One region of the Nonomuraea sp. NPDC049758 genome, then DNA from elsewhere that is predicted to be linked to it. Evidence: riboswitches for the same ligand, from Rfam matches in the RefSeq annotation. Region 1 holds a riboswitch; each other region holds the start of a gene.
The links. Region 1 has a riboswitch for cyclic di-AMP ahead of AB0J46_RS20065 (CHAP domain-containing protein). Riboswitches for the same ligand answer to the same signal wherever they lie in the genome.
Positions count from the first base shown of each region.

Region 2: it holds a riboswitch for cyclic di-AMP, as region 1 does, so the genes downstream of both, AB0J46_RS13190 (C40 family peptidase) here and AB0J46_RS20065 (CHAP domain-containing protein) in region 1, are expected to answer to the same signal.
Region 3: it holds a riboswitch for cyclic di-AMP, as region 1 does, so the genes downstream of both, AB0J46_RS38400 (CHAP domain-containing protein) here and AB0J46_RS20065 (CHAP domain-containing protein) in region 1, are expected to answer to the same signal.

Region 1 is NZ_JBFAMZ010000007.1:114,489-120,947, reverse strand. It holds gene AB0J46_RS20075 (YciI family protein) at 1-299, opposite strand, end outside; gene AB0J46_RS20070 (methyltransferase) at 455-1,273, shown strand; gene AB0J46_RS20065 (CHAP domain-containing protein) at 1,328-2,023, opposite strand; cyclic di-AMP (ydaO/yuaA leader) riboswitch at 2,037-2,174, opposite strand; gene AB0J46_RS20060 (Gfo/Idh/MocA family oxidoreductase) at 2,292-3,245, opposite strand; gene AB0J46_RS20055 (aldo/keto reductase) at 3,265-4,086, opposite strand; gene AB0J46_RS20050 (hypothetical protein) at 4,184-5,128, shown strand; gene AB0J46_RS20045 (DUF6716 putative glycosyltransferase) at 5,125-6,303, shown strand; gene AB0J46_RS20040 (polysialyltransferase family glycosyltransferase) at 6,287-6,459, opposite strand, start outside.
Region 2 is NZ_JBFAMZ010000004.1:360,237-366,695, reverse strand. It holds gene AB0J46_RS13195 (NAD(P)-dependent alcohol dehydrogenase) at 1-983, shown strand, start outside; gene AB0J46_RS13190 (C40 family peptidase) at 967-1,530, opposite strand; cyclic di-AMP (ydaO/yuaA leader) riboswitch at 1,561-1,719, opposite strand; gene AB0J46_RS13185 (3-isopropylmalate dehydrogenase) at 1,819-2,865, shown strand; gene AB0J46_RS13180 (branched-chain amino acid aminotransferase) at 3,066-4,163, shown strand; gene AB0J46_RS13175 (Uma2 family endonuclease) at 4,185-4,736, opposite strand; gene AB0J46_RS13170 (O-methyltransferase) at 4,808-5,455, opposite strand; gene AB0J46_RS13165 (thioredoxin domain-containing protein) at 5,590-6,234, shown strand; gene cimA (citramalate synthase) at 6,431-6,459, shown strand, end outside.
Region 3 is NZ_JBFAMZ010000019.1:43,226-49,684, reverse strand. It holds gene AB0J46_RS38415 (PP2C family protein-serine/threonine phosphatase) at 1-612, opposite strand, end outside; gene AB0J46_RS38410 (glycosyl hydrolase family 18 protein) at 773-2,731, opposite strand; gene AB0J46_RS38405 (luciferase family protein) at 2,974-3,321, shown strand; cyclic di-AMP (ydaO/yuaA leader) riboswitch at 3,582-3,719, shown strand; gene AB0J46_RS38400 (CHAP domain-containing protein) at 3,734-4,447, shown strand; gene AB0J46_RS38395 (TetR/AcrR family transcriptional regulator) at 4,499-5,047, opposite strand; gene AB0J46_RS38390 (nuclear transport factor 2 family protein) at 5,145-5,642, shown strand; gene AB0J46_RS38385 (Tm-1-like ATP-binding domain-containing protein) at 5,653-6,459, shown strand, end outside.

The DNA.
Region 1 (6,459 bases):
GGGACGGGCACGCGCATGGCCCATTCCAGAGCCTCCTCCCTGGACTTCACCTGGATCAGCCAGAACCCCGCGATCAGCTCCTTGGCCTCGGCGAACGGGCCGTCGATCACCGTGGCCCGGCCGCCGCTGTAGGCGATCTGCGCGCCCTGCGAGCTCGGGTAGAGCCCTTCGGCGGCCAGCAGCACCCCCGCCTTGGCCAGCGCCTCGTTGTAGGCGTGCATGTTGTCGACGAGCTCCTGGCTGGGCAGCGCCCCGGCCTCGGTCTCCCCGTTGGCCTTGCCGACGATCATGAATTTCATCCTGCCGTCCCTTCCGTCCGCGGCTCCGGGGCGGAGCCGGCCTCGCCGAAGCGTCGAACGGGCGCCGGCCGGATCGACACGCGGGCGCGGACCGTCCGCTTCCAGGGCACCGTACCGGTCGTGCGGCCGGCGGGCCGATGTGCCATCCTCGCCCCATGCACCAACCCGCACCAGACGCCCCCGTGCCCAACCGGGCCCTGTGGGACGAGCGCGCCCGCGTCCACGGCTCCACCTCGGCCGACCGGTTCTACGACGTCGACGCCTTCCTCGCCGGCCGGCAGACCCTCTACGCGCTCGAACGCCGCCTGGCCGGCGACGTCGCCGGCCTGGACCTGCTCCACCTGCAGTGCCACTTCGGCCTGGACACGCTGAGCTGGGCGCGTCTCGGAGCGCGGGTGACCGGCGTCGACTTCTCCCCGGTGGCGGTCGCGCGCGCCCGCGACCTGGCGGCCAGGGCGGGGCTGGCGGCCACGTTCGTGGAGGCCGACACGCAGCGGCTGCCGGAGTCGCTGGCCGGCGGCTTCGACGTGGCGGTGGCCACGTACGGCGTGTTGTGCTGGATCGGCGACCTGGACGCCTGGATGCGCGGCGCGGCCATGGCGCTGCGGCCGGGCGGGCGGCTGGTGCTGGTCGACCTGCATCCGGCCTACGAGACGGTGTCCTCGCTCGACCCGCTGGTGGCCGACTGGCCCTACGGCGGCGGCCAGGCCCACCGGGAGACGGTGACCGGCACGTACGCCGACGCCGCGGTGGTGACCGAGGCCCACGAGGCGGTCGAGTACCCGCACTCGGTGGGCGAGATCGTCACGGCGGCGGCGCGGGCCGGGTTCACGGTGGCCGAGCTGGGCGAGCACGTCGAGACCGACATGGACCCGCGCGGCCTGCTGGCCGAGGGCGCGGACGGCCGGTACCGGTTCCCGTTCGGGGACTCGCACCTGCCGATCCTCTACTCGCTGGCGGCGGTCCGGCCCTGAGACGCGGCGAGCGCGCGTCCCTCGTGCGGGACGCGCGCTCGGAGCGGGGGGAGGTCAGCTCGCGTACTGCGGGTATCCGTAGCCGACGACCTGCGACTTCGGACGGACGCGCTCCTCGACCTTGCCGTTGCCGGTGTTGCCCTCGACCGTGGAGATCGTGCCGTCGCCGTTGTCCTTGACGACGAAGCCGACGTGCTGGATGGCGTCCAGGCTCTTGCTGCCGCCCCAGGAGAAGAAGACGACGGCGCCCGGCCTGGCCTCGGTGCCCCAGCGGTCGTTGGCGGCGAACCACTTGGCGTGGGCCACGGTCCAGGCGTCCCAGCCGACCTGCGGGCGCGCGCCGGTCTGCTCGCCGACCCAGGAGACGAAGATTGAGCACCAGGGGGCGTTCAGGTACATGGCGCGGGTGCCGCCGTCGCGGGCAATGGTCTCGGCGGCGCGCTGGGAGTCGGCGTACCACTTCTGGAACTTGGTGCCGCCGCCGTAGGCGTTCTCGGAGGTGCCGACCTGGGCCTTGGCCATCGCCAGGACCTGCTGGGCGGTGACGTTGACCTGGGTCTCCTCCGCCTTGCGGGTCTGGGCGGCGGCCTGCGGCGCGACGGCCGAGTGGCCGGCGGCGGCGGCCGGGCCGGCGCTGTCGGCGGCGGCGGCGGTGGCGTGGGCGCCGATGGCGGAGGCGAGGATGGCCGCGCCGAGCGCGGCGTGGGCGTAGGTGATCTTCGGGGCACGGATGGGACGGTGCGTGGCCATCGAGGGCATTGACTCCTTGCTTCCATGCCGCTTACCGGGTTAGCTGACGGGTTCGGACGTGGAAGCTGCCCTACGGCACCGAAGTGCCGATTCACCCCAAAGGACGTGGGTCCCCGGTTCCGCCCGGAGGCGGATTCAGCGGTCACAGGACGATCCTGTGAAATGTCTTGCGATGGTTGGACAAAGCCGGACAAACCGGACGTCTGCCGCGAGATGCCCCACAAGGTAATACATCGGGCAAGAGCAAGGCAAGTGGCTAAAGGTCCAGCTAGGAGAGTTGCGCCCGCGCTTCGGCCAGAAGCCCCATCATGGCAAGGGATTCGTCAAGCGGCATGATCGCGCTCTCCGTGCGGCCCTCGATCGTGGCCGCGCGCACCTCGCGCAGCTCGCCCGCGTAACCGTTGTCGGCCGGGTCGAGCACCAGCTCCTCCGTCTCCATCGACGGCCCCGACAGCAGCACCCGCCGCGGCGCCCAGAACGGCGCCAGGATGTCGGCCCGCATCGACGTGCCCACCACGCTCGCGTCGTTGGCGTGATGTGCCAGCAGCGACACGTCCACCAGGGCCCGCCGCCCGTCCGGGTACAGCAGCAGCCCGCCGGCCTCGGCGTCGACCCCGCTGGGCGCCAGCGAGCCGGCCATGCGCAGCTCCGCGGGCATGCCGAGCAGCAGCTGGGCCAGCCCGAACGGGTAGATCCCCAGGTCGAGCAGGGCCCCGCCGCCCAGCTCAGGCGCCCACAGCCGGTGGGCGGGGTCGTAGGGCAGCGCGAAGCCGAACGAGGCCCGCACCGACCGGATCTCACCGAAGCGCGGATCGGCCGCCACCCGCTGGATGAGCGGGTTGAAGCGCATCCACATGGCCTCCATGAGGAAGACCCCGGCCGCGCGGGCCAGCGCCACCATGCGCTCGGCGTCGGCCACGTCGGCCGTCAGCGGCTTCTCGCACAGCACCGACTTGCCCGCCGCGATGGCGGCCTCGGCCACCTCCAGATGCTGGGCGTGCGGCGTGGCGACGTAGATCGCGTCGACGGCCGGATCGGCGCACAGGGCCTCGTAGGAGCCGTAGGCCGACTCCGCGCCCAGCTCGTCGGCCAGCGCCCGCGCCCTGAGCGGGCTCCGCGAGCCGACGGCGGCCACCCGCATGCCGGGCTCGGCCACGATGGCCGCCCCCACGGTACGCGCGATGCCGCCGGTCGCCGCTATTCCCCAGGTGAAATCTCGCACGACCGAGATCGTAGAGCGCTCAGGTCAGGTTGAACGAGTCGGGGTCGGGCCCGATCCGCCGCCCCGCGTTCATCGCGCCCATGGCCGCCATGTCCTCGGTGTCGAGAATGAAGTCGAACACGTCGATGTTCTCCTCGATCCGCGACGGCGTGACCGACTTGGGGATCACCACGTTGCCGAGCTGCAGGTGCCAGCGGAGCACGATCTGGGCGGGCGTCTTGCCGTACTTCTCCGACAGCACGCGCAGCGCCGGGTCGGCCAGCAGCCCCTTGCCCTGCCCGAGCGGGCTCCACGCCTCGGTCAGGATGCCGTTGGCCTCGTGGAAGGCCCGCAGCTCGCGCTGCTGGAAGTACGGGTGGAGCTCGATCTGGTTGATCGACGGCGTGATGTCGGTCTCCTCCATCAGCCGGGTCAGGGTGGCGACCGTGAAGTTGGAGACCCCGATGGCCTTGGCCCGGCCGTCCCGGTAGATCTTCTCCAGCCCCCGCCAGGCCTGCACGTACCTGTCCTGCTCCGGGACCGGCCAGTGGATCAGGAAAAGATCTACGTAGTCGAGGCCCAGGCGGGCCAGGCTCTCGTCGAAGGCCTGCTCGGCGCGCCCGTGGTCGCCGTTCCACAGCTTGGTGGTGACGAACACCTTCTCCCGTGGCACCCCGGCGGCGCGCACGGCCCGGCCGACGCCCTCCTCGTTCTCGTAGGCGGCGGCGGTGTCGACGTGCCGGTATCCGGCGCGCAGCGCGGTCGTCACCGCGTGCTCGGCGTCGTCGGCAGAGACCTGCCAGACGCCGAAGCCGAGCTGTGGTATCTGCACACCGTCGGTGTTGAGCATCAGCGAGTTCATACCCTCCATTGTTCACGTGTCGTTTCTTGCGGCTTAAGCAGGCCGGGCTACCTTGAGGCGGGTCGTGCAAGGCCATCCACCGGCTGGGGGAAACAGAGTGGTCAGACAGGCGTCGGCCTGGGTGGAGTCTCCGCTCCAGATGCTGTGCGCCGTCGAGGCCCACCATGCCGGGCTGCTCGGCCCGGACACCGTGGTCGTGCCGCGCGCCGGCCTGCGTCCGCTGCGCGCCACCCGCAAGGAGCTGCGCCGCCTCGACCTGCCCGCCGGCCTGGTGCTGGACGAGCCGCGCGAGCGCATGCCACGCCGCGTCCAGGCCGTGGGCGACGCGTTCTCCGGCAAGGTCCAGATGCGCTGGCTGACCTCCGACCCCGGCCGCATCGTCGTCGTGGACGACGGCCTGGCCACGCTCAGGCTGCTCGAACTGCTGGCCGCCGGGCCGTTCCGGCCGCTGCTGCGGGCGCGGGCGACCTCCTCGCGGGCGCGCGCCCTGCTGGGCCTGGCCGCCGCGCTGCGGCTGCGGATGAGCCGGGTGTCGGTCTTCACCGCCCTGCCCGTCCCCGACGAGCTGGCCGCCGCCGTCCGGGGGGCGGGCGTCGACCTCGTCCGCCACGACTTCGCCTGGCTGCGCGCCCAGCCGCCGAGCGCCCAGGGGCCCGCCGAGCGCACGGTCGTCCTCGGCACGTCCCTGGTCCGCAACGGCCTGGTCCACCGCGACCACTACCTGCGCTGGCTGACCGACCTGGCCGGGCGCGAGCCGCTGGCCTACTACCCGCACCGCCGCGAGGACCCCGTCGACCTGGCGCTGATCGGCGAACGTCCCGGCATCACGGTGCACGACGCGGGCGTGCCGGCCGAGCTGACGTTGCGCGGCCTCGACGCCGGGCAGCGGGTGCTCAGCCTGCCCTCGACCGCGATCACCTCGCTGCGGGTGCTGCTCGGCCCGCGCGGCGTCGAGGTCGAGCCGGTGGACGTTCCCGACGACTGGTGGACGAGCAGGGCGGCCCCCGGCCTGCGATCGCATTTGACAGGAGCTTCCAGGTGAGGGTGCTGGCGGTAGCCGACTCCGACTCGTATCTGAAGTGGGCGGCCTGCCTGCTCGACGACCTGCCCGCGGGCTGCGAGAGCGAGCTGGTGGTGGTGCGCACCCCGATCGCGCCCTCGCCGGAGCAGATCGCGGCGGCGGTGGGCGGGCGCGCGGCGCCCCCGGTGTTGTCGGCGCGCTCGCTGCGCCGCCTGGCCGAGCGCACCCGCCCCGACGCGATCCTGGTGGGCTGCACGGGCCCGGTCGTGGACGTCCTGGTGGCCGACGTGCTGGCCGGGCTGCGGCCGGCGGGCCGGGCACGGCCGGTGTTCGTCAGCGGGCTGCCCGGCATCTCGGTGCCGGCCACGGAGAAGGCGTGGCTGTTCCGCAGCGGCTGCGACCTGTTCGTGGTCCACAGCGAGCGCGAGGTGGCCGAGTTCTCCGAGATCGCCGGGCGGCTCGGCGGGGGAGGGGCGGTCGGGCTGGCCCGGCTGCCGTTCCTGCGGCCCGGCGCGGTGTCCGGCGGCGGCGACCGGGTCGTGTTCGCCACCCAGGCCAAGGTGCCGCGGGCGCGTGAGGAGCGCGAGCGGGTGCTGACGGCGCTGGCCGAGCTGGCCGCCCGCCGGCCCGGCCTGGAGGTCGTGGTCAAACTGCGCGCCCTGGAGCACGAGCGCCAGACCCACAACGAACGCCACCACTACCAGCGGCTGTGGCGCGAGATGGGCGAGCCCGGCAGGCTGACGTTCGCGGCCGGGTCGATGCACGAGCAGCTGTCGCGGGCGGCCGGGTTCGTCACGGTCAGCTCGACGGCCGCGCTGGAGGCCGTCGCCATGGGCGTGCCGTCGCTGGTGCTGAGCGACTTCGGCGTCAGCGCCGAGATGATCAACCTGGTGTTCGAGGGCAGCGGCCTGCTCGGCACGCTCGGCGACCTCGCCCTGGGCGACTTCCGCACGGCCGAGCCGCGCTGGTGCGAGGCCAACTACTTCCACCCGGCCGGCCGCGACGACTGGGCGGCCCTGCTGACCGGCCTGGCCGCGGACGGGACGCGCCCGCCCGCCCGCTCGCTGCTGGACGGTCCCGAGCACGCCGCGGCCCGCCGCCGGGCCAGGTTGCGGGTGGAGGTGCCGCCCACGATGTTGCGGGCGGGCTACCGGGCCAAGCGGCGGGTGCGCCGCTACCTCAGATCGCTGACCTGATCTTCCTGCGCAGCCTGGACAACGCCGAGGGCGGCTCGGCCAGCCCCAGCGTCTCCAGGCGCTTGCGCTTGAAGTAGCGCCCGTCGAACGTGACGCCCGGCGGGCGCAGCTCGGGATAGGCGTCGGCCTGCATGCAGTAGCCGACCGCGCGCACCA
Region 2 (6,459 bases), on a different contig from region 1:
ACGTCCTGCGCTCGTTCGGCTCGCCCGACCAACTCGTCCTGACCGACGTGGAGCGGCCCGTGCCGCGCGACGACGAGGTGCTGGTCCGGGTGCGGGCCACGTCCGTGCAGCCCTACGACTGGCACTTCATGCGGGGGGAGCCGTACCTGGCCCGGGTCATGGGCGGCGGGGTCGGGCTGCGACGGCCGCGCATCGCCGTCCTCGGGGCCGACGTGGCGGGGGAGGTCGAGGCGGCCGGCAAGGACGTCACGCTGTTCCGTCCCGGCGACGAGGTGTACGCGATGTCGCTGGGGGGCGGCTTCGGCGAGTACGTCTGCCTGCGGCAGGGCGAGGTGGCGCCCAAACCGGCGGGCCTGTCGTTCGAGCAGGCGGCGGCGGTGCCGATGGCGGCCAACACCGCGCTGATCGCGCTGCGTGACGAGGGACGCCTCCAGCCGGGCCAGAAGGTGCTGGTCAACGGCGCGTCCGGCGGCGTGGGCACGTTCGCCGTGCAGCTCGCCAAGGCGCTGGGGGCGCACGTCACGGGCGTGTGCAGCGGGCGGAACGCGGACCTGGTCCGCTCGCTCGGCGCGGACGACGTCATCGACCACACCAAGGAGGACTTCGCGGCCTCGGGCCGGCGCTTCGACCTGCTGCTCGACGTGGCGGGCGGCCGCCGGGTAGCGGACTGCCGCCGCGTGCTGACCAGGCAGGGCACGTACGTGCTGGTCGGCGGGCCGGCCGGCCGCTGGGTGCAGCCGGCCGGCCACATGTTCGCCGCGCTCGCGTCGGGGCCCTTCGTCCCGCAGCGGATCGTCAGGGCGGACGTCGTCCGCTGCGGGAGCAACAGGGCGAACCTGCTGATGCTGACCGGGCTGATCGAGCGGGGCGCGGTCACCCCGGTCATCGACAGGACCTTCCCCTTCGGCGAGCTCCCGGCGGCCGTCCGCTACCAGGAGGAGGGGCACGCCCCGGGGAAGGTCGTCGTCACAGGGTCGCGGTGAGCATGGCGGGGGCGGGGGCCTTCTGGAGCTGCTTGTAGTCGGCCCAGCGCTTGACGCCCTTGGGGTCGGGGCGTACCGCGCCGACGAAGGCCTGCCTGCGCCACTGCGACAGGCGTTCCTCCTTCACCACGTCGCCGGTGTGGGGGGAGTGGACCATGTAGCCGGGCTTGGAGATCATTCCGACGTGGCCGAGGCCGCTGAAGAACACCAGGTCGCCTGGCTTGAGGTCCTTCCAGGCGATCTTCCTGGAGAAGGCGCCGTACTGCTCCGCGGCGGTTCTGGGGAGCTCGATGCCGGCGTCCTCGTAGGCCCGGAGCATGAGGCCCGAGCAGTCGTAGCCCCGTTCGCTGGCGCCGCCCCACACGTACGGGGTGCCGCGCTTGTCCATGGCGTATTCGAGGGCGACCTTCCAGGCCGGTTTCGGCACGTGCCGTTCCTGGACCTGTTTCACCTGGGGGCCGGTGAGGGTGATGGAGGGGGTGGGGGCGGCCGGAGCGGCGGGAGCCGCGGGAGCGGCAGGCACGAGACCTGCGGCGCCCGCTGCCACCGCCACAAGGATGGCGATGCTAGACAGGGGACTGTCCTTCCACGTGGCCGACCGGGTTAGCTGACGGGCTCGGGCCTGGAAGTAGCCCTACGGCGGCTCCTCGGGGGGAGGCGCAGCCGATTCGCCCCGGGGGGAAAGGTGGGTCCCCGGCTCCACGCAGCGGCTGCGTGGATTAGGCTCGACGGACTCTAACGAAACGGTCAAAAGGTCGCAATCCCCCCAAAACGGATTGTCCGGTTGTTGAGATGATGTGTTCGTCAGCCGAGACGAGCCGGTAAGGTACCGCCCATGGAGTCGCGTAACATCCGCCTGGCCGTCATCCCCGGGGATGGCATCGGCGCCGAGGTCGTAGCCGAAGGGCTCAAGGTCCTGGAGGCCGTGGGCACGAAGATCGAGCCCACCCACTACGACCTGGGCGCAGCCCGCTACCACCGCACGGGCGAGACCCTGCCCGACGCGGTGCTCGAAGAGCTGCGCGGCTACGACGCGATCCTGCTCGGCGCCGTGGGCGACCCCAGCGTGCCGCCCGGCATCCTGGAGCGCGACCTGCTGCTCAAGCTCCGGTTCGAGTTCGACCACTACGTCAACCTGCGGCCGGTCAAGCTGTTCCCCGGCGTCGAGACCGCGCTGGCCGGCGCCACCGCCGAGCACATCGACATGGTCGTCGTCCGCGAGGGCACCGAGGGCCTCTACGCGGGCACCGGCGGCGTCATGCGCCGCGGCACGCCGCACGAGATCGCCACCCAGGAGTCGCTGAACACCGCCCACGGCGTCGAGCGCGTCGTGCGGTACGCCTTCCAGAAGGCTCAGTCGCGGCCCCGCAAGAAGCTCACGCTCGTCCACAAGACGAACGTGCTCACCTTCGCCGGCGACCTCTGGCAGCGCACGGTCAACCGCGTGGCCGCGGAGTTCCCCGACGTCACCACCGACTACAGCCACATCGACGCGGCCTCGATGTTCTTCGTCACCCAGCCCGAGCGCTTCGACGTGATCGTCACCGACAACCTGTTCGGCGACATCATCACCGACCTCGGCGCCGCGATCGCCGGCGGCATCGGCCTGGCGGCCAGCGGCAACATCAACCCCGAGCGCACCTCGCCGAGCATGTTCGAGCCGGTGCACGGCAGCGCCCCCGACATCGCCGGTCAGGGCAAGGCCGACCCGACCGCCACCATCCTGTCCGTGGGCATGCTCCTCGACCACCTCGGCCTGCACGCCGAGGCCGCCAAGGTCGAGCAGGCCGTGGCCGCCGACATCGCCGAGCGGGTGACCGGCCGCGCCGGCCGCTCGACCAGCGAGATCGGCGACGACATCGCCGCGCGAGTAGCCGGCTAGGACCGCCTAGCCCCGCACGCGCCTGGCGGTCCGAACGCGGACTGCCAGGCGCTTTTTCGCGTTCGCCGGATCTAACCACCCCAACTGCCTCTTGCCATCCCAAATCGCGAGACACTAGGAAGTACGAATACTGCTCGCGGGCAGTAGCTAACAGAATCAGCTTTCGAAGTCGCAGATTCGTAGAGAGAAGGACCTTCGTCATGACCATCGCTCAGAAGCTCAGCTTCGACGTGCAGCATTCCGACCACGCTCGCACCGCGGCCGAGCGGGAGCAGGTACTGGCGAACCCCGGGTTCGGGCAGGTCTTCACCGACCACATGATCTCGATCGACTACACCGACGGCGAGGGCTGGCACGACGCCCGGCTCATGCCGTACGGGCCGCTCTCGCTCGACCCCGCGACCTCGGTCTTCCACTATGCGCAGGAGCTGTTCGAGGGCCTGAAGGCCTACCGGCAGATCTCCGGCTCGATCGCGACCTTCCGGCCGTACGCGAACGCCGCCCGCTTCAACCGCTCGGCCGAGCGCATGGCCATGCCCGAACTGCCGGAGGACGCGTTCGTGGAGTCGCTGGAGCTGCTGGTCTCGGCCGACAAGGAGTGGGTGCCGACCACCGAGGGCCACAGCCTCTACCTGCGCCCGTTCATGTTCGCCACGCAGGCCGGGCTCGGCGTCAACTACCCGTCGAAGACCTACAAGTACATGGTGATCGCCTCGCCGGCGGCCTCGTACTTCAGCGGCGGCATCAAGCCCGTCTCGGTCTGGCTGTCCACCGAGTACACGCGCGCCGCGCCCGGCGGCACCGGCTTCGCCAAGTGCGGTGGCAACTACGCCGCCGCCTTCGTCGCCCAGCGCCAGGCCGTCGACAACGGCTGCGACCAGGTCGTCTGGCTCGACGCCCACAAGCACGAGTACGTCGAGGAGATGGGCGGGATGAACCTGTTCTTCGTCTTCGGCAACAAGCTCGTCACCCCGGCGCTCACCGGCACCCTGCTGCCCGGCATCACCCGGGAGTCGATCCTGGAGATGGCCGGCGACCTCGGCCTGGAGACCGAGGAGCGGCTGATCTCGGTGGACGAGTGGGAGTCCGCCTGCGCCTCCGGCGAGCTGACCGAGGTGTTCGCGTGCGGCACCGCCGCCGTGGTCACGCCGGTGGGCTCGGTCAGGGGCGACGACCGCTCCTGGACCATCGCCGACGGCACCCCCGGCCCGGTGACGATGCGGGTGCGCGAGGAGCTCGTCGGCATCCAGTACGGCGCCCGTCCCGACACCCGCAACTGGATCCACAAGATCGGCTAGAGCCGCGCGGACGGCCGGCGTTCAGGCGCCGGCCTCCGTCAGGGCCGCGGTGTCGACGTGGAGGTTCCACGGATCGGGCAGGAACACCGGCTCGCCCAGGGAGACGACGTTCTCGCTGCGGTAGCGCCGCCCGCCCGGCCCGCCGAACAGCGTCACCAGCCGCTGGAACGGGTCGATGACCAGGTAGAGCGGCACCCCGCCGCGCGCGTATCCGCCCGTCTTGACGAAGTGCACGTCGTAGGTCGTGGCCACCGAGACGACGTCCACGAGCAGGATCGTCGAGGCGCCGTGGACGGCGTGCTCCTCGTGCAGACGCGGCCGGCGCGGGACCACCGCCAGGTCGGGCACGTAGAGATCGTGGCCGGGGCCCAGGTAGACGGTGATGTTCGGCCAGATCTCCCAGCCCCGGACCGCCGCCGCGGCGGCGAGCTGGAACAACGTCCGGGACAGGATCGTGTTGTGCTGCCAGGTGCCCGGCTCGTTCACCACGATCCGGCCCTGGACCGTCTCGATGCGGAACTCGGGGAACAGTTCGCGCACGGTGCGGTAGCGCTCTTCCAGGGGCCTGACCATGCCGCCGTCCTCATGCTTTCCCGGGGGTTTCCAAAGGATCACTCAGAGTAACGGCGGCGGCGTCCCGTGATCTAGTGGTTCTTCCTGATCATCGTGATCCCGTCGGCGACCGGCAGCATGACCACGCTCACCCGCGGGTCCTCGATCACCAGGTCGTTGAACTCGCGGATCTGCACCGTCGTCGTCTCCGAGCGCGCCGGGTCGGCCACGTGGCCGCTGCGCAGCGTGTTGTCGGCCAGCAGCAGGCCGCCCGGCCGCAGCCGCTCGACCAGCAACTCGTAGTAACCGGGGTAGTTGCCCTTGTCGGCGTCGAGGAAGGCCAGGTCGATCGGCTCGTCGAAGGCGGCCAGCGTCTCCAGGGCGGGCCCGAGCGTCAGTGAGACACGGTCCGCCACACCCGCCCGCTCCCAGTAGCGCCGGGCGATCGACGTCCACTCCTCGCTCACGTCGAAGCAGTGCAGCCGCCCGCCGGACAACCCCCGCGCGATGCACACCGACGAGTAGCCGGTGAACGTGCCCACCTCGACCGCCACGGCCGGAGCCGCGAGCTGGGTCAGCATGGTCAGGAACCGGCCCTGGTCGGCGGAGATCTGCATCCTGGCGGCGTCGCCCGTCGCCTCGGCGGTCTCCCGCGCCAGCTCGTCGAGCAGGGGGTCGGGCGGGGTGGAGTGGTCGAGGATGTACCGGCCCACCGCGGGGTCGAGGAGGTTCGCCTTCATGAAGGTCATTCTCCCCCTCACAGCGTTCTCTCATCGTCATCAGGTACCAATGAGGGACCCGCCCTGGGCGGCTGTCCGGAGCGGGGTTGTGTCGTTGGTAGGGTCTGCGCGATCGGTGAGCTGGAAGTGGGCGGATGATGAAGCGGTTGGTTGCGGTCGCGGTCGCGTGTGCGGCGCTGGTGATGCTCGGTGTGCTGGCCTTCTCGGAGCCGGGTGAGACGGCCGGGTCGGTACGCCTGACCAGGCAGCTCGACGGTTCGATGGTGCTGGCCGACAGGTCCGGCGACGCCCCCGTGCTCGACGTGTACGAAGACTTCGACTGCCCGATCTGCAAGGAGATGCACTCCAAGGTCGACGGCACGATCCAGAAGCTGGCCAGGGAGGGCAGGCTCAAGGTCGTCTTCCACCCCGTGACGATCTTCCAGGACGAGCCCATGCGCTCCAACTCCATCAGGGCCGCAGCCGCAGCCCGATGCGTGCCGGAGGAGAACTGGCTGGCCTTCAGGGACGAGCTCTACGCCATGCAGCCCGCCCCGCACGGCTCGGCCTCGGGCTTCACCGTGCAGGAGCTGGTGGCCGCCGCCAGGAAGGCCGGCGCCTCGGTGGACGAGTGCGTGACCTCGCAGTCGTACGCCAAGACCCACCTGGCGGAGACCTCGAAGATCCACATCCAGGGCACGCCGACCGTCCTGCTCGACGGGCAGCAGCTCGGCAACGAGGTGTTCGACCCGGCGGCGCTCGAGCGCGCCGTCACCGGGGGCGGCGGCGTGCAAGTGTAAAGGTCGTGTCCACAAGCTGAGACCGATGTGCCAGATGGTGAATCCCTGTGGCAGACTGGCAGGCACCATGTTCTACGGTCTGCTCATTATCGGCAGGCGCGCTGGCTGACACAGGGACACCGCCAGCGCGCAGACCTCTCACGTCCGTGAGGGGTCTTTTTGTTTTCCAGGACACGGATCCGAAAGAAGAGACTTCATGGCCGACGACCGCTTCCACGTCTACGA
Region 3 (6,459 bases), on a different contig from region 1:
CCTGTTGTGCCTGATCACGGCGTCCTCCAGGGCGTCGGCCACGCCCATGAGGGAGAGCTCGCGGTAGGCCGCCTCCCGGAAGGCGCCCAGCACGGCCAGCGCGGCGCCGATCGCGGGCAGCCCCTTGCCCTGCACGTCGGCGATCATCACCCGGGTCCCGTACGGCGACGGCGCCACCTCGTACATGTCGCCGCCCACCATCGTGTCCTCCTCGATGGGCTGGTAGAGGCCGTCCACGACCACGTCGAGCGAGCGCAGCGGCAGCGGCCTGACGAGCTGCCGCTGCAACGCCGCGGCGGCCGAGCGCAACCGGCGGACCTCCTCCTCGCGCTGGATCCGGTAGCTCGCGCCGACCACGCTCATCAGCCCGAACGCCGCGGTGAAGCCGGAGACCTCCAGGTTCGTCCGCAGATTGCCGCCCAGATAGGCGACCGAGGCCGACACCACCGCCAGCACCCACACCGACGCGACCGCCGTCTGCCACACCGAGCCCAGCGCCGACACGATCGCGGGCAGGAAGATCAGCACCGGCACGAGCTCCGCGCCCCCGCCGGTGAACCTGTCCAGCCCGACCACCAGCACCGTGATCCCGATCAGGCCGACCAGGAACACCGGTGTCGTGAAGAAGGGCCGCCTGAGCCCGCCACCCCACAGAATCGTCGTTCACCCCCGGTGACCAGCTTCTCCCAAGGCGTCCGTGTTCCGTCCTGCGGCGCGCCGGGCACGGCGAAGGGCCGGCCCCGAAACCGGGACCGGCCCTTGACGTGCGAACTTATCCGAGGCCGTTCTTCATGGCCGTGAGGAGTTCGGCGTTGGTGGTGTCACCGCTGAGCTCCCAGAAGAACGCGCCGCCGAGGCCCTGGTTCTTCGAGTAGCTCATCTTGCCGCCGATGGTGCTCGGCGTGTCGTAGCTCCACCACTGGTTGCCGCAGTAGGCGTAGGCCGTGCCCGCGACGGTGCCGGTGGACGGGCAGCGGGTCTTGATGACCTTGTAGTCCTCGATGCCCTGCTCGTACGTGCCGGGCGCCGGGCCGGTCGCCGTGCCGCCGGGCGCGGCCTGGGTCACGCCGGTCCAGCCGCGGCCGTAGAAGCCGATGCCGAGCAGCAGCTTGGCGGCCGGGACGCCCTTGCTCTTGAGCTTCTGGATGGCGTTGTCGGTGTAGAAGCCGGGGATCGGGATCTTGTCCCAGGTGGTGAGCGGGGAGTGCGGGGCGGTCGGGCCCTGCGCGTCCCAGCCGCCGAAGAAGTCGTACGTCATGACGTTGTACCAGTCGACGTACTGGGCGGCGCCGCCGTAGTCGGCCGCGTCGATCTTGCCGCCGTCGTTGCCGTCGGCGGTGATGGCCGCGGTGACCAGGTTGTTCGCGCCGAAGCGCGAGCGCAGCGCGGACATCACGTTCTTGAACGCCGCCGCGCCGCTGGTGTCACAGGTCAGGCCGCAGGCGTTCGGGTACTCCCAGTCGATGTCGATGCCGTCGAAGACGTCGGCCCAGCGGGGGTCCTCCACCAGCTTGTAGCAGGAGTCGGCGAAGGCCGTCGGGTTCTGCGCCGCCTGGCCGAAGCCGCCGGACCAGGTCCAGCCGCCGAAGGAGAAGAGCACCTTCAGGTTGGGGTACTTCTTCTTCAGCTTGCGCAGCTGGTTGAAGTTGCCGCGCAGCGCGCCGTTGTCCCAGGTGTCGGCGACGCCGTCGACGCTCTCGCCCGCCTGGTAGAAGCGGTCGTAGTCGGCGTAGCTGTCGCCGATCGTGCACTGCCCGTTCTGCACGTTGCCGAACGCGTAGTTGATGTGCGTCAGCTTGGCCGCCGAGCCGCTGGTGTCGATGTTCTTGACGTGGTAGCCGCGCTGGTAGATGCCCCACTGGACGAAGTAGCCCAGCACCTTGTTGCCGCCGCCACCGCCGCCGCCCGTGGTGGTCGCGGTGATCTGGTTGCTGTCGGCCGAGCGGTTGCCCGCCGCGTCACGCGCGCGCACGGTGTAGTTGTAGGAGGTGTTGGCGCTGAGGCCGGTGTCGTTGTACGAAGTGCCCGTGACGGTCGTGACCAGGGTGCCGCCGCGGTAGACCTCGTAGCCGGTGACCGCCACGTTGTCGGTGGAGGCGTTCCAGGCCAGCGAGACGCTGTTGTTGCTGACGCCGGTCGAGCGCAGGTTGCCGGGCACCGACGGCGGGGTCTTGTCGTCGCCGCCACCGCCGCCGGTGGTCGTCGCGGAGATCTGGTTGCTGTTGGCCGAGCGGTTGCCGGCCGCGTCACGCGCGCGCACGGTGTAGCTGTAGGCCGTGTTCGCGGTGAGGCCGGTGTCGTTGTACGTGGTGCCCGTGACGGTGGTGACCAGCGTGCCGCCGCGGTAGACCTCGTAGCCGGTCACGGCCACGTTGTCGGTGGAGGCGTTCCAGGCCAGGGCCACGCTCGTGTCCGTGACGCCGGTCGAGCGCAGGTTGCCCGGCACGGACGGCGCGGTCGTGTCGCCGCCGCCGCCACCGGAGACCTTCCACAGCGCCGCCACGTTCGGCGGCTCCCAGCCGGGCTGGGAGGTGTGCGCCTGGAGACAGACGTAGTCGACGCCGTTGTAGGTGACGACCGTGCCCGCCGTGTAGGCGGTCCACGGGGCCCAGGCCGCCGCGTACGCCACCGTGCTGGCGGAGGCGAGCGCCGGGGCGGCCACGGCCGCGGTGAGGGGCAGGGCCAATGCCGCCATTCCCGCCAGGACCTTGCTCAGAATGGTGTGTTTCATGTCGCTCCGACATCCGTTGGGGGGTGTGTGGGGAGTGGGATGGGAGACTTCTGGGGAAACTATTAGGAAAGTTTCCTTTAAGTTGTGAATCGACGGTAGCTTCTGCCTGGGGGAGCGTCAATACGTATCGGTCAGGCGTCCGTAATCGTGCCGGTCAGACCCCGGACGCGCCCGTTCACGAGGGGATAACGGTTCAGGAACGGGGGCTGACGGCGGGGTGAGCCGTGGCTCAGCATTGGACCGTGGCAGGAATCTCCGCCTGGCGGCGGACGCCCACGCGACGCGGGCCCTACGTGGTCCGCGCGGTCGCGGAGTTACGGTCCTGGCCGTCGCTGAACGTCAGCGGCACCGGTCAGCAGGTCACCTTCGCCGTCCACGGAACCGAGATCCTGCGCCTGGCCGGCCGGGACGAGATCCACGTACGGCTCACCGCCCCCGCCATCGGCCGCCTGGAGCCGTACCTGCGGGCGTGCGACCAGGTCCATGCCTGCCGCGACCGCGCCTGGGTCGCCGTACAGGTCGACGCCGAACCTGATCTGGAATTGTTGCTGGCGCTCACGAGCGTGGCGATAAAGGCGCACGTGGCGTGAACCGATTCGGTGCGTAGCGTTTCTCCCACGCAGCGTCGAAACTAATGCCGCCATTTGCCTGGGAATTACTCGCCGGGTAGCTTGGTTGTACACAGCCGAACGGGGAGTCGTCCCAGGTAGGGATGGCATTGCCTGGGAATTACCCAAGCGGGACCCGTGTTGTACAGAGTCGATGCGGACATCCCCGCATCCGGGCGTCGCACATATACCTTCAGGCCCTTTCCCGGGCCCGGGAAGACGATGCGTCAGCCCTTTGCCTGACCAAGAGACCGCTGAATCCGCCTGTGCGCGGAACCGGGGACCCATGTGTCCAATGGGGTGAATCGGCACCGTGGTGCCGTAGGGCAGCTTCCCGCCCGAACCCGTCAGCTAACCCGGCAAGCGGCACGGAAGCTCAAGGAGTAACACCCTCATGGCCAAGCACCGTCTTCACCGTGCCTTCAAGCTCGACCTCGCCAAGATCGCTCTCGGCGCGACCGCCGTCGCCGGCGTGCTCGGCACGCACGCGGCAGTGAACGCCGACACCGCCACCGCCCACACCGCCACCCAGACCGCCAAGGTCGCCGGCGTGGCCGCCCAGCCGCGCGTCGCGCAGCACCGCGCCGCCGACGAGAGCGCCAAGGGCAAGGTCAACGTCACCGCCGCGCAGGTGCTGGCCACGGCCCGCGCCCAGGTCGGCACCTCCGAGGACGCCAACGGCGGCGGCACCAAGTTCCAGAAGTGGTACGCCGACTCGCAGCGCGCCGCCGAGACCGCCGCGCGTGACGGCGGCAACCGCGCCATGTACCTGAACGCCCCCTGGTGCTCGATGTTCGTCTCCTGGGTCGGCGAGCAGACCGGCGCCCGCCCGCAGGTCGGCTGGGACGCCTACACCGTGACCCACGCCAAGTGGTTCGCCGCCAACGACCGCTGGGGCACCGAGGCCAAGCCGGGCGCCGTCGTCTTCTTCTCCTGGAGCGGCAGCAAGAGCCTGAACGACATCCAGCACGTCGGCTTCGTCGTCAAGGACAACGGCGACGGCACGATCTCCACGATCGAGGGCAACACCGGCAACGGCAAGGTCGAGCAGCGCGTCCGGCCGAGCTCCCAGGTCGTCGGCTACGGCTACCCGTCGTACGCCGCCTGATCCTTCCTTGCCAAGAGCGCACTCCCTGCGGGGAGTGCGCTCTTTCGCGTTTCAGGGCCGCCGGTGCCGGTGGACCAGGACCGCCGCTGCCTGCCCGGCCGAGCGGGCCGCGCCAGGCTCCTCGGAGATCATCGCGGTCACCGTGGCGCCGTCGATCAGGGTGAGCAACTGCTCGGCGAGCAGGCCGGGGTCCCCAGCCCCCGCCTCCTCGGCGAGCGAGCGCAGGTAGGCGCGCAGGCGCTCCTTGTGCTCGCGCACCGCCGTACGGACGACGGCCGAACCGGCGCCCAGCTCGGCGAAGGCGTTGGCGAACCCGCAGCCGCGGAAGTCGTCCTCGGCGAACCAGCGCTCCAGCCACGCGAAGACCGCCGGGATGCGGTCGCCGGCGTCGGCCACGTACGCGGTGAGCGAGGTCATCCAGCGTTCGTCGCGCCGCCGCAGATAGGCCACGACCAGCGCCTCCTTCGACGGGAAACACTGGTAGAGGCGTTTCAGCGAGACGCCGGAGGCGGCCCGGATCTCGTCCATGCCGACCGCCTGCACGCCGCGGCGGTAGAACAGGTCGCCCGCGGCGTCCAGCAGCCGCTGCTCGTGATCCATGACACCCCTCCAGGTGCTTGCCGCGGAGAACGATCGTTCTCTACGCTAGCGCACAACCCGGGAGAACGCCCGTTCTCTCGATCGGAGAGGACAGCCCATGACCCGCCCGCCCGTCCCGCCGTTCACCGAGGAGACCGCCCGGATCAAGGTCCAGGCCGCCGAGGACGCCTGGAACACCCGCGACCCCGACCGCGTCGCGCTCGCGTACACCGAGGACTCCGTGTGGCGCAACCGCGGCGAGTTCGTCACCGGCCGCGCCGAGATCGCGGCGTTCCTGCGCCGCAAGTGGGCCCGCGAGCTGGACTACGCCCTGCGCAAGGAGCTGTGGGCGGTCACCGGCGACCGCATCGCCGTGCGCTTCCAGTACGAGTCCCGCGACGCCGCCGGCCAGTGGTGGCGCAGCTACGGCAACGAGCAGTGGGAGTTCGACGCCTCCGGGCTGATGCGCCGCCGGGAGGCCAGCATCAACGACGTCGCCATCACCGAGGAGGAACGCCGCATCTTCGGCTCCCGCCCGCTGTCCGAGCACGGCGTGGACGTCCTCGGCATCCGCCACGCGGAGATCGCCGGGGTAAGGTCGGAAGGCCGATCGTAGGAGGTCTGACATGGCGGTCTTGCTGCTGGGCACCCTCGACACCAAGGGGGAGGAGTACGCCCTCGTCCGCGACCTGATCATCCGGGCCGGGCAGGGCGTCGTCCTCATGGACACCGGCGTCATGGGCGCCCCGGCGCTGGCCGCCGACGTCCCCGCCGAGGCCGTGGCGCGGGCCGCGGGCACCGGCCTCGACCGGCTCAGGAGCGCCGGCGACCGCGGCGCCGCGCTCGCGGCGATGGCGGCCGGGGCCACCGCCCTGGCCCAGGACCTGCACGCCCGAGGCGAGCTGAGCGGCGTGCTCGCGCTCGGCGGCAGCGGCGGCTCCTCCATCGCCGCCGCCGTCATGCGGGCGCTGCCCGTCGGCCTGCCCAAGCTGCTCGTCTCGACCATGGTCAGCGGCGACGTCTCGGCCTACGTCGGGGAGACCGACGTGACGCTCATGTACAGCGTCGTCGACGTCGCGGGCGTCAACTCCGTCTCCCGCCGCATCCTGACCAACGCCGCCGCCGCGATCAGCGCGATGGCCGCCTCCTACGCCGCCGGCGCCGAGCCGTCCGGGGAGGACAAACCGCTGGTCGCGGCCACGATGTTCGGCGTCACCACGCCCGCCGTCGACGCCGCGCGGGCCCGGCTGGAGTCCCTGGGCTACGAGGTGCTGGTCTTCCACGCCACCGGCTCGGGCGGCCGGGCCATGGAGGCGCTGGCGGCCGGCGGCCACTTCGCAGGGGTGCTCGACCTGACCACCACCGAGCTGGCCGACGAGCTCGTCGGCGGCGTGTTGTCGGCCGGCCCCGACCGCCTGACCGCCGCCGGGCGG